DNA from 2 places in the Colwellia sp. BRX10-4 genome. Region 2 is predicted to be linked to the other one. Evidence: riboswitches for the same ligand, from Rfam matches in the RefSeq annotation. Region 2 holds a riboswitch; the other holds the start of a gene.
What was found. A riboswitch is a leader RNA that binds a small molecule or an ion and turns the genes downstream of it on or off. The one in region 2 is predicted to bind thiamine pyrophosphate.

Region 1: linked by a shared signal. The riboswitch ahead of thiC (phosphomethylpyrimidine synthase ThiC) and the one ahead of H4J67_RS05365 (TonB-dependent receptor) in region 2 are both predicted to bind thiamine pyrophosphate.

The regions. Positions count from the first base shown of each region.
Region 1 is NZ_JACGVZ010000005.1:24,022-29,524, reverse strand. Features, by position in the region: gene H4J67_RS06190 (FAD-dependent oxidoreductase) at 1-683, opposite strand, end outside; gene thiC (phosphomethylpyrimidine synthase ThiC) at 691-2,652, opposite strand; TPP riboswitch at 2,758-2,879, opposite strand; gene H4J67_RS06180 (M1 family metallopeptidase) at 3,055-4,731, shown strand; gene H4J67_RS06175 (outer membrane beta-barrel protein) at 4,812-5,321, opposite strand.
Region 2 is NZ_JACGVZ010000004.1:34,453-39,955, forward strand. Features, by position in the region: gene H4J67_RS05350 (TVP38/TMEM64 family protein) at 1-74, opposite strand, end outside; gene H4J67_RS05355 (SHOCT domain-containing protein) at 86-2,191, opposite strand; gene H4J67_RS05360 (single-stranded DNA-binding protein) at 2,237-2,887, opposite strand; TPP riboswitch at 3,007-3,125, shown strand; gene H4J67_RS05365 (TonB-dependent receptor) at 3,216-5,339, shown strand.

The DNA of each region.
Region 1 (5,503 bases), on a different contig from region 2:
AAATCAGCAGCAATAATATGCTTTGACGTGTTAGTTTGCTTATTGCCTTTGTCGCCTAGTGGGCTATCCTCATGGTATGTCACTAAACAGGTCGATTTTTGCTGCTCAATGTTAACGACAGGTGCACTTTCTAACCAAGTAACGCTACTTTTTTCTAGCTGCTTTTGCAGGGCTTTTAGTAATTTACGATTACCTATTTGACCTTCTTCAGGTAAAAACAACCCGTGATTAAAGCGATGAGCTAATTCGGGCTCAAGGGCAAGTATTTGTTGGCGATTCAGTTGCTGTAGCTGATGTTGCGGATAATGATTTTTGATATAAGCCATGAAACGCTGATAATCGCCTTGGTCTTGCTCATGGCTAACCATTAAGGTGCCTGCTTGTTGAAAATAAGTGTAACTGTCTAATTTAGCAAGAATATCAGGCCAAAGCACTAATGACTCAAAGCCCATTTCAACAATATTACGATCGCTATGCATAGCTTCACCTAGCGGCGTTAATAAACCGGCAGCAGCATAAGCGGCACTTTGGTGGCCTTGTTTATTATCTTTATCAATCAAGGTCACTTGATGACCTTGATTAACCAAAGACAATGCCATTAAACGACCCACTAACCCTGCGCCAATAACAACGATATTGGCACAGATTTGAGTAGGTTTAGGGATCTGCTTAGAAATAGTCATCGGCTGACTACTTCACCTGATGGTAAATTTCACTACCGGTCGCTTTAAATTCAGCCGACTTTTCAGCCATGCCTTGTGCTATATCGGTTGGCGTTGCATCTAAAACAATCACTTCGTCAAGTAACTGTATTTCTATTTTATTGCTGGCTTCAAGACCTGCGGCATAATCACGTACTTCCTGAGATATTTTCATCGAACAGAATTTTGGCCCACACATAGAGCAGAAGTGGGCAACTTTACCCGATTCTTGTGGCAAGGTTTCATCGTGATAAGCCTTGGCTCTTTCAGGGTCTAAACCGATATTAAATTGATCGTACCAACGAAATTCAAAGCGTGCTTTGCTCATCGCATTATCGCGAATTTGCGCCCCCGGATGACCTTTTGCTAAATCGCCGGCATGGGCTGCAATTTTATAGGTCATTAAACCTTCTTTAACATCTTCTTTATTGGGTAAGCCTAAATGTTCTTTAGGAGTGACATAACAGAGCATGGCACAACCGTACCAACCAATATTAGCGGCGCCAATACCCGAAGTAATATGGTCATAACCCGGTGCAATATCAGTCGTTAACGGACCTAACGTATAAAAAGGAGCTTCACCACAATGTTTAAGTTGCTCGTCCATATTTGCTTTGATCATATGCAGTGGCACATGCCCGGGACCTTCAATTATCGTTTGAACATCATGTTGCCAAGCAATTTTAGTTAATTCGCCTAAGGTATGTAATTCGGCAAATTGTGCTTCATCATTGGCATCAGCAACCGAGCCAGGGCGTAAACCGTCGCCGAGTGAAAACGAGACATCGTATTGCTTTAATATTTCACAAATATCTTCAAAGTGGGTGTATAAAAAATTTTCTTTATGATGCGCTAAGCACCACTTTGCCATAATTGAGCCACCACGTGAGACAATACCGGTAACACGCTTAGCGGTCATTGGAACATAGCGCAATAATACACCGGCATGAATGGTAAAATAATCAACACCTTGCTCGGCTTGTTCGATAAGGGTATCGCGGAAAATTTCCCAGGTTAAGTCTTCTGCCACGCCATTTACTTTTTCTAGTGCTTGATAGATAGGTACCGTACCAATGGGCACTGGTGAATTGCGCATGATCCATTCGCGGGTTTCATGAATATTACGGCCCGTTGATAAATCCATTACCGTGTCTGCGCCCCACTTGGTTGACCAAACCAGTTTTTCTACTTCTTCTTCAATGGAAGATGTCACCGCCGAATTACCAATATTGGCATTTACTTTAATTAAAAAATTACGGCCAATAATCATCGGCTCACATTCTGGGTGGTTAATGTTTACCGGAATAATTGCTCGGCCACGCGCGACTTCATCTCGGACAAACTCTGCGGTAATTTGCGCTGGAATACTGGCACCAAATGACTGACCTTTATGTTGTAGTAGTAAGGTTTTATCTTTGACCTCCTCACGTTTTAAATTTTCACGAATGGCAATATATTCCATTTCAGGGGTAATGATCCCTTGGCGAGCATAGTGCATTTGGGTAACGTTTTGACCTTTTTTAGCGACACGCATTTTAGGTAAGTGTTCAAAGCGTATTGCGTCAACACCATCGTCAGCTAAACGTTGTTGAGCATAAGTAGAGCTATTTGATGTTAATAGCTCAACATCACCACGACTATCAATCCAACTTTCACGCAGGCGAGGGATACCTTTGTGTACGTCTATATCGACACTTTCATCGGTATAAAAACCTGAGGTATCGTAGACGCAAAGTGGTTCATTTTTTTCGTAGGTTGGCTTATCTTTGTTACCCGCTAATAAAGTATCAGACAAGGTGATTTCACGCATACCTACCTTGATATCGTGGATTTTACCTTGCACATAAACTTTTTTAGAATTTGGGAATGATTGATCTGAAACGTTTTTTAAAAATGTTTCAGCTTGTTCGCGACGTTCTCTGCGAGTGAGTTTTTTAGCTGGTTTGGTCATTATGCTGCCTTTTAATAAGTTGCATTTTGTTATAAATGCAGTAATAAAAAGACGAAGTGTAGAGTGAGGAAAAAATAAAACGGAATAAATATTAATGCTTTAACCGCTATATTTTACCTTGTTCCCTTACGCAGATATTAATCTGATCAGGTTCTACGGATCCCGCTTTCGCGATCTCAGCTTTGAATATTTCTTTAGAAATAATCTCAGCACTCCGACAAGTAATTATGGTGATTCTATCGTATTAGTTTCAAAATACGCAATCATAATGTTGTATTTAGTTATAATTAATTTTTTAGATAACAATGTGAGTGGTTGATAGACCTTACCCTTTTTAGGGTTCACAATTTATATTACACAATGCTAGTATATTGTATACGAGAGAGTGTTAGGACAATAACAATGATAAAAAAACGGATAACGACTTCACTTGCTGGCTTAGTTTGCGCTATGGTTTTTGCTGGGCATGTTAGCGCGAGTAATTGGCAACAAGAAAGTGGCAAGATAACGCATCAAGAACAATTACGTGGCTCAATAACACTAGAAAGAATGTGGTGGGATCTAATTCATTATCATCTTAATGTAAAAGTTGACCCTGAAACTAAGCTTTTTTCAGGTAAAAACATCATGACTTATAACGTGCTAGCTAAAGGTGAACGTTTACAAATAGAGCTACAAGCGCCAATGAAGCTTGAGAAAGTGCACCAAAATGGTAAAGCGCTTGAAGTAGAGCAAGATGGCTATTCTTATTTTATCACCCCAGCCAGTAAGCAAGAAATAGGCTCAGAGCAGAAGATAACTATGTACTTCTCTGGACAGCCCGTTACCGCAAAAAACGCCCCATGGGATGGTGGTATTACTTGGAAGAAAGACAGTAATGGTCTCGACTTTATTGCCACTTCAAATCAAGGCATTGGCTCTAGTATTTGGTGGCCAAATAAAGATCATCCTGCCGACGAGCCCAACAACGGCGTATTAATCAGTGTTGAGGTGCCAGAACATTTAATGGATGTGTCTAATGGCCGATTAATTAAAGTTGAACACAATAAAATTGATAAAACAAAAATTTATCATTGGCAAGTTGTCAATCCTATCAATAATTATGGGGTCAATATTAACATTGGTGACTATGTTCATTTTGGTGAAAAGTATCAAGGTGAAAAAGGTCAGCTTGATATGGACTACTATGTTTTACGGGAAAACTTAGCGAAAGCAAGAAAACAGTTTAAAGAAGCAAAACGAACCATTGAAGCGTTCGAGCATTGGTTTGGTCCTTATCCGTTTTATGAAGACAGTTATAAACTGGTGGAGGCACCATATTTGGGGATGGAACATCAAAGTTCGGTGACTTATGGTAATGGTTATCAAAATGGTTATTTAGGACGTGATAGAAGTAGCACTGGCCCAGGATTGTTATTTGATTTTATTATTGTCCATGAATCAGGCCATGAGTGGTTTGCCAATAACATCACCAATAAAGATGTTGCCGATATGTGGATCCATGAGAGCTTTACCAACTATTCAGAAAGTCTATTTTTAGAGTATCATTTTACCAAAGAGCAAGCTTTTGAATACGTTCGTGGTCAACGGATGAATATTGGTAATCAATCCCCTATTATTGGCGAATATAATGCTAATCGCGGTGGTTCTGGTGATATGTACGATAAGGGTGGCAATTTGTTGCATACCATTCGCCAAGTGATTAATAATGATGAAAAATGGCGAGAAATACTCCGTGGATTAGGTAAGGTTTTTTATCATCAAACAGTGACTACCCAAGATATTGAAAACTACATTAGCACACAATCAGGTATCGACTTAAGTAAGGTCTTTGACCAATATTTACGTGATATACGTATTCCCACTTTCGAATATTTTATCAAAGATAAAGTGATGAAAATTCGTTGGGGTAACGTGGTTAAGGGGTTTGATATGCCGTTACGCGTCACTATTGCCGGTAAAGCACAGTGGCTAGCACCAACAGCAACTTGGACTACTGTTGAACTTGAGCAGGAAAACCCAAATATAGCCGTTGATGCTAACTTTTATATTTCGACGCTTAGTGTTTTAGGTCATTAGTTTTAAAAATTAACGATATAAAATTAAAAAGGAGAGCTTATTGCTCTCCTTACACGTCAACGGTCAGTTAAATATTGCACTTAAAAAGCGTATTTAAAACCAACAGAAAGTAATTTAGTACCGTCATACGTTTCATAAGAGGCTTCAACGCTCACTTTTTTATTGAGGCTATAACCAACACCAGCACCGATGCCAAATTCCCATGAATCATCAGACGCTGATTCTCCACGGTAGCTTGCTTTGAGGTCTAAGTTTGCATAAGACGGCATTACATAAACATATGCGCGATTGTTGAAGTCATATTGACCACGCAAAGATAAAGCGAGTAAGCTTTCTACTTTAATTTTAGCACCGTAAAGCGAGTCGTCACCAACACCAGTACCGAGACGAAGTTCAGGCATCAAGTAAAAATTTTTCGCTGAATTTTCAATTTTATATGCCACTGAGCCATAGATAAAGTTCAAAGAGATATCGTCGCCATCAGAGCTATCAGATAACTGACCGAATCCACCGCCCACTTGCCAATCAGCAGCTACGGCTGTTAGAGATAGACTGAAAAGAGTGAGTGCGATAGCGGTTTTCTTAAACATAATAAATCCTTTATTTTATTTGGGTTAACTTTAGGTTAAATTAAGGTGAAAATTTCGCGGCAGAGCTTAACACCAAGATATTTCTTGTTCAATAATCTTTAATCAATTATGGTCTGGTACTTGGCAACTAATAAAATCAGTGGCAATATTTAACGATAAATAAACATTTTTTTATCTCTTCA
Region 2 (5,503 bases):
AACACGCTAAAAAGAATGGCAATACTAATTAATGTGGTCATTAAAAAAAGTGTTTTAGTTTGTTTGCTCAGCATCTCTATCCATATTAAACAATCATATCTGATAAAATTTTCGCTTTCGCTAAACTAAATTCTTCATCGGTTAAAAAACCCTGTTGTTTTAAATCAACAAGCTTGTCTAGCGCACTTATTAATTCCGAGTCATGAACAACGATGTCGTGCAATACCGCTGCGGTTTGCTTACTAGGTAGCGGTTCTTTTATTACGGAGGCATCAATGCTTTTAGGCTCGGCCTTTTTTTTCTTAAAAACTTTTTTTATCGCGCTCTTAGCGATGGCTACTTTTAGTGGTCGTGGCGTTGTTGCTTCTGGATTCAGCTGGGTGGCAATAAACCAGTTCCAATCAATTAATGACTCTAAGGTATCAAAATATTTCGCTTTGGTTAGACGCTGGTTACCTTTTCTAAAATATAAGCATACAACATATGTTTTAGCGTTTTTATCGGTTAAATAAAGCAGGACTTGTCGAGTTTCATCATTAATAAGCTTATGGCGATGCGCTTGATTAAATGACAAGCGCAGTTTGTTCTCGCATTGCTCATTGTAACCATGGTTAATATCCTCATTAATAATACTGACGTTGCTATCGTTTACCCAAATTTCACTTTTAACAATATCGGCAATAGCCAATTGACTGTCTACTTCTGACTGATGGCGCTTGTAAAACGATACGGTTGTTTGGCTAGTATCGAGTTCAAAGCGTGCAAACATACCTCTTAATTTTGCTTTTTGATTGACCGTTTTTAGTCGTAATCGATAAAACGCCACCGCAACCACCAATATAAACAGGGTAAGCAGTAGTTTGCCATAAGCGCTATTGTTGAGTGGCGCCGATTGTTCATCACTTTTTTTCTCCACCTGAATACGCTTACTATTCTCACTTTTTAATGGGATAGCCTTTACCGATAATAATTGTTTATTGGTTAAATCTAACAGTAAGGGTTCGCCGTTGTGATTAAAGAGTAATGACACTTTATTTTTTGGAGAAAGCTCATCACGACTAAAAGACAAAATAGGTAATGCAGCGGCGCCACTTTTAGCCTCACTATTTACCATCGTGGTATTCAATTGGGCAAGTTGCCAATTTTTTGAATCATTAATAAGATATAAGACACTTCCCACAGACGCTTCTAGGTTTCGCCCATAATAAGGGAAAATATTTCCATGAGTCCCTTGAGTAGATTTCAGCGGAAAAACAAGGTTGTTTTGGTAAGAATCTCGCCAGTCAGCACCTTTATCAGCAACAACAACTTGGTGAGCGCCATCGTAGTCATGTTCTACGAGTAATGCGCCATAATGTTTTTTTGACCACGAAAAAGAACTAATGCTTTGAGCACCTAAAATAAAGATCTCATTGTTAACGTCGTTTGTTTTCATAAAAGGGTTACTACTTGGCACCCTATAATTTCTTAAGCCCAATTTTTCAGGATTAATGCGTAACACAACGCCAGAATATAAAGCGCCTTCGCTAGCGTTGGCTAAGCTAGCGTTACTGTCAGACAAAGCAACAAGCATTAAGCCATAATCATCGTGCCATACTTTATTATATGGATTAAAGGCAATTTTCTGTATTTGGTGTGTGGCAGTTGGCACCGCAATTCTCAGCACTTCTCTGCGTTGCTGCACATCAATTTTAATTGCCGCTGTGTTGTCGTATTGCCACTGCGTTATCACAGCGTCAAATGGCAATGCAACCGGATCGGCTAATAGCGTTAATCGCGCAACATTATTGTTTATTTTAGCGGGCTCAATATGTGCAGTAAAAAAGTTTTGAAAGCCAGTTTTATCTGCTAACAAAAAACTGGGGTGAAACGTTAGCGCGGTTAATTCAACTTGTTTATCGGTAGTATGATTATTTAAAGGTAAGCTTGCTAAAAAAGTGAGCTTGGCATTATTAAGTAAAGACAATTCGCCAGCAGCGTTTGCAATTAAGTATTGCTGCTTATTCTCACTATTAACAGGTAATGCAATAACGGTTGTTTTATTAGTTGAACTTAGGCTAGGTAGCTGGGCTAAAACTTCGAGTCGAACTTCTTCAGCAACCGTAGTTAAGGGCGTTAATAGCCAATAAAAAGCCAGCAACATTAGAAGTGCTTGCGTAGTTATTTTTTTTATATAATGAAAAACGTCCATATTTTGCCAACAATCCTAATTTTATAAAATTATAGGTAATCCGTTTTAATGTTTCAATAAAATGACTTGGTGTGAATCAATAAATTGTGATTTTTTACTATCATTGAGATAGCTTAATCTTCCGTCGACAACTAATTGGTCGCCTAGCTCGGCTTTATCTTTAATATAATGTGCTTGTTTGCCCCAGATATGTACCGAACGTTCGATAGAAATATTTTGGGTTTGCTGTGTTATAGGCGAATACACTAAATTATTAACGGTTAAGTTAAGCGCGACTAATTCTTTATTATTCTCGGTTAGTACTAAATTAATGTCGCTGCTTATTTCACCACTCATATGCACTTGGTTTATTGACTGGGCGTAACCCTTTGCAAATGTTTGTGCATAAGTGGCGTGTAGTATTTCACGGTTAGCTTTTTTACTATTAAGTAAATAACCTTGCACTAAAATAATATCACCCTTTTGCGAGTGAATAAGTGAACGATCAACAATATCACCAATAACTTTAACCGTATGATAACTCGTCCATTCTTTAAACTGTTGGCTCGTTTTGTCAAACCATCGGCTATGGGTTGCTAATACCAACTCAGCTACAGCAAGGACTGGGTTTGCTTGATAACGAATATCAGGCTTAGCAACTAAATTTCCTAATAAGGTTACTGAACATAAATGATTTTGGCTTAGATGATTTGTCATGGCAATTTAATAAAAAAAACTATAGTGCTAATTTACTGAAAATCATCAGATTAAGCAAATACATGACATTAAACAACCATAATTTTTCTGTACTTTGATGATAAAATTGTTAGTATGCCGAACAAACCAAGGGGTGCAATAAAAAGCTGTTGTTAATAAGCTTTTGTATTGCTGAGAATTTTTACCCTTAATACCTGAAACGGATAATGCCGGCGTAGGAATGGTTAATATGTTGAATATTTATCGTAAACACTTTGTGTAAGTGCTTACTTACGGTGTATTTGCCTTATTGCTCTTTTTTGCTTGCATGCCATAAAAAGAGCCCAGTATGAATTTTATAAAATCTCCTATTTCAATCGCGGTAACAACGACTTTATTGACTTTTGCCAGTGTCACACAAGCAAATGAGTCAAATGATATTGAGCGTATAACTGTCACTTCCAGTTTTAATAAGCAATCTTTAGCGCAAGCACCTACTAGTATTGCAATCATCGACCAACAAAAAATAGCTGAGCAGGGCATTCAACATTTTGAAGAAGTTATTAATGGTGTCGCCAACTTAAATTTCTCTGGTGGAACATCTCGTCCGAAATATTTACAAATTAGAGGCGTCGGTGAACGCTCTGAATACCGCGGTGCGCCAAACTCATCAGTGGGCTTCATTGTCGACGATATCGATTTGTCAGGCTTGGGCATGGCAGCTTCTATGTACGATGTTCAACAAGTTGAAGTCTTAAGAGGTCCACAAGGAACACGTTTTGGTGCCAATGCGCTTGCGGGTTTAATTTACATAAAATCAAAAGACGCAACAGAATTACCCGAGCATGGTTTTAAAGTAACATTAGGCAATGACGACTTAATTAATGTTGCCGGTTATAGCTCTGGTGCTCTCACTGAAGACTTAAATTACCGCATATCACTAGAGCAACATCAACAAAACGGTTATCGCGACAATCTTTATTTAAATAGAGATGATACTAATGGCATTGACGAGTTTTCTGGAAAGTTCAAATTGCAATATACGGCAATAGAAGATTTAAGTGTTGATTTTACTTATATATTTGCGGATAACGATAATAGTTTCGATCCTTGGACATTAGATAACAACGGCTTTAATACGATCACGGACAATCCAGGTGTTGATAATCAAAAATCGCATGGTGGGGCACTAAAATTTAGTTTTGAAGGTTTGTCATTTGCAAAATTCGAAGCGATAAGTAGCTATACCACGACAGAGCATCAGCACGCTTATGATGGTGATTGGGCAAACGCAGATTATTGGGCAAGTAAAAATTGTGATGGTGCGCCATGTGAATACAGTTACCTTTGGGACAAACGCGCCGATAGAGATGTATGGTCACAAGAGTTTCGATTATCATCAAATGACGCTTCAAGAATTTTCGACAATACAACTGCTTGGCTAGTGGGTACTTACATTAGCAAAATGAATGAAGATAACGACCTTGACTCTTTTTATAATGGTTGGGCAGACGAAGTACTAGACTCTACATACTCAGCTAATAATTATGCAATTTTTACCCAGTTAGACAGTGTTCTTAACTATGGCCATGAGTTATCAGTAGGTTTGCGCGTTGAAAAACGTTCAACCGATTATAGCGATAGTGCTGGCGATGAGTTTGAACCGTCTGAAACCATGTGGGGTGGACACGTCGCATTGAGTAAGATCATTAACAATGAGCATTCTGCCTATATTCGTGTCGCGCGTGGCTACAAAGCGGGTGGTTTTAATATGGATTTACCCGAGCAATTAATCCAATTTAAAGAATTTGATACCGAAGTCTTAGTCAATTATGAATTAGGCCTACAATCGAATATGCTAAATAATACCTTAGTCAGCCGACTAGCCTTATTCTATATGGACAGACAAGATCAACAAGTTAATGCTTCTCAACAGAACCCTGATAAGCCACAGCAATTCACCATTTACACAGCAAATGCCACCAGTTCAAGCAGTTACGGTTTGGAACTTGAGTTAACATATCAAGTTAATAGTAATTTAACGATCGACTCGACAGTGGGCTACCTAAACGCAACATATGATGTTTATGGCTATTCTGACAAGTACGGTACAAACATTGACATTTCAGGACGCGATTTAGCACACGCACCAAGCTATACCTTCAGCCTTGGCTCTACGTATCGCAGCGATAATGGCGTTGTTTTTAATGTGAACTGGTCAGGAAAAGATGAATTTTTCTTCTCTGATAGCCATGACGAAAAAGCGTCAAGTTCAAACTTATTGAATGCGAAAGTTGCTTATGAACTCGCTGACTGGTCTATTTCACTTTGGGCTAGAAATATTACCGATGAAAAAATTGCAACACGTGGCTTCTTCTTCGGCAACGAACCTGATTTAGATTGGGTAGCTAAAAAATATCAACGTTTTGGAGCACCAAGACAAATTGGTGTAACGTTTGATTATAACTTTTAAAGCTAGCACTTTTAAGTTAACAAACGATCATGCTGAACGAACATTTCGTCATGATGAAGTAACACGTTGTCATGCTGAATTTATTTCAGTATCTGTATTTGTGGCTTAGAGCAATGAGATCCTGAAACAAGTTCAGGATGACGGGTTTTTTAGCTTGGCAGGGC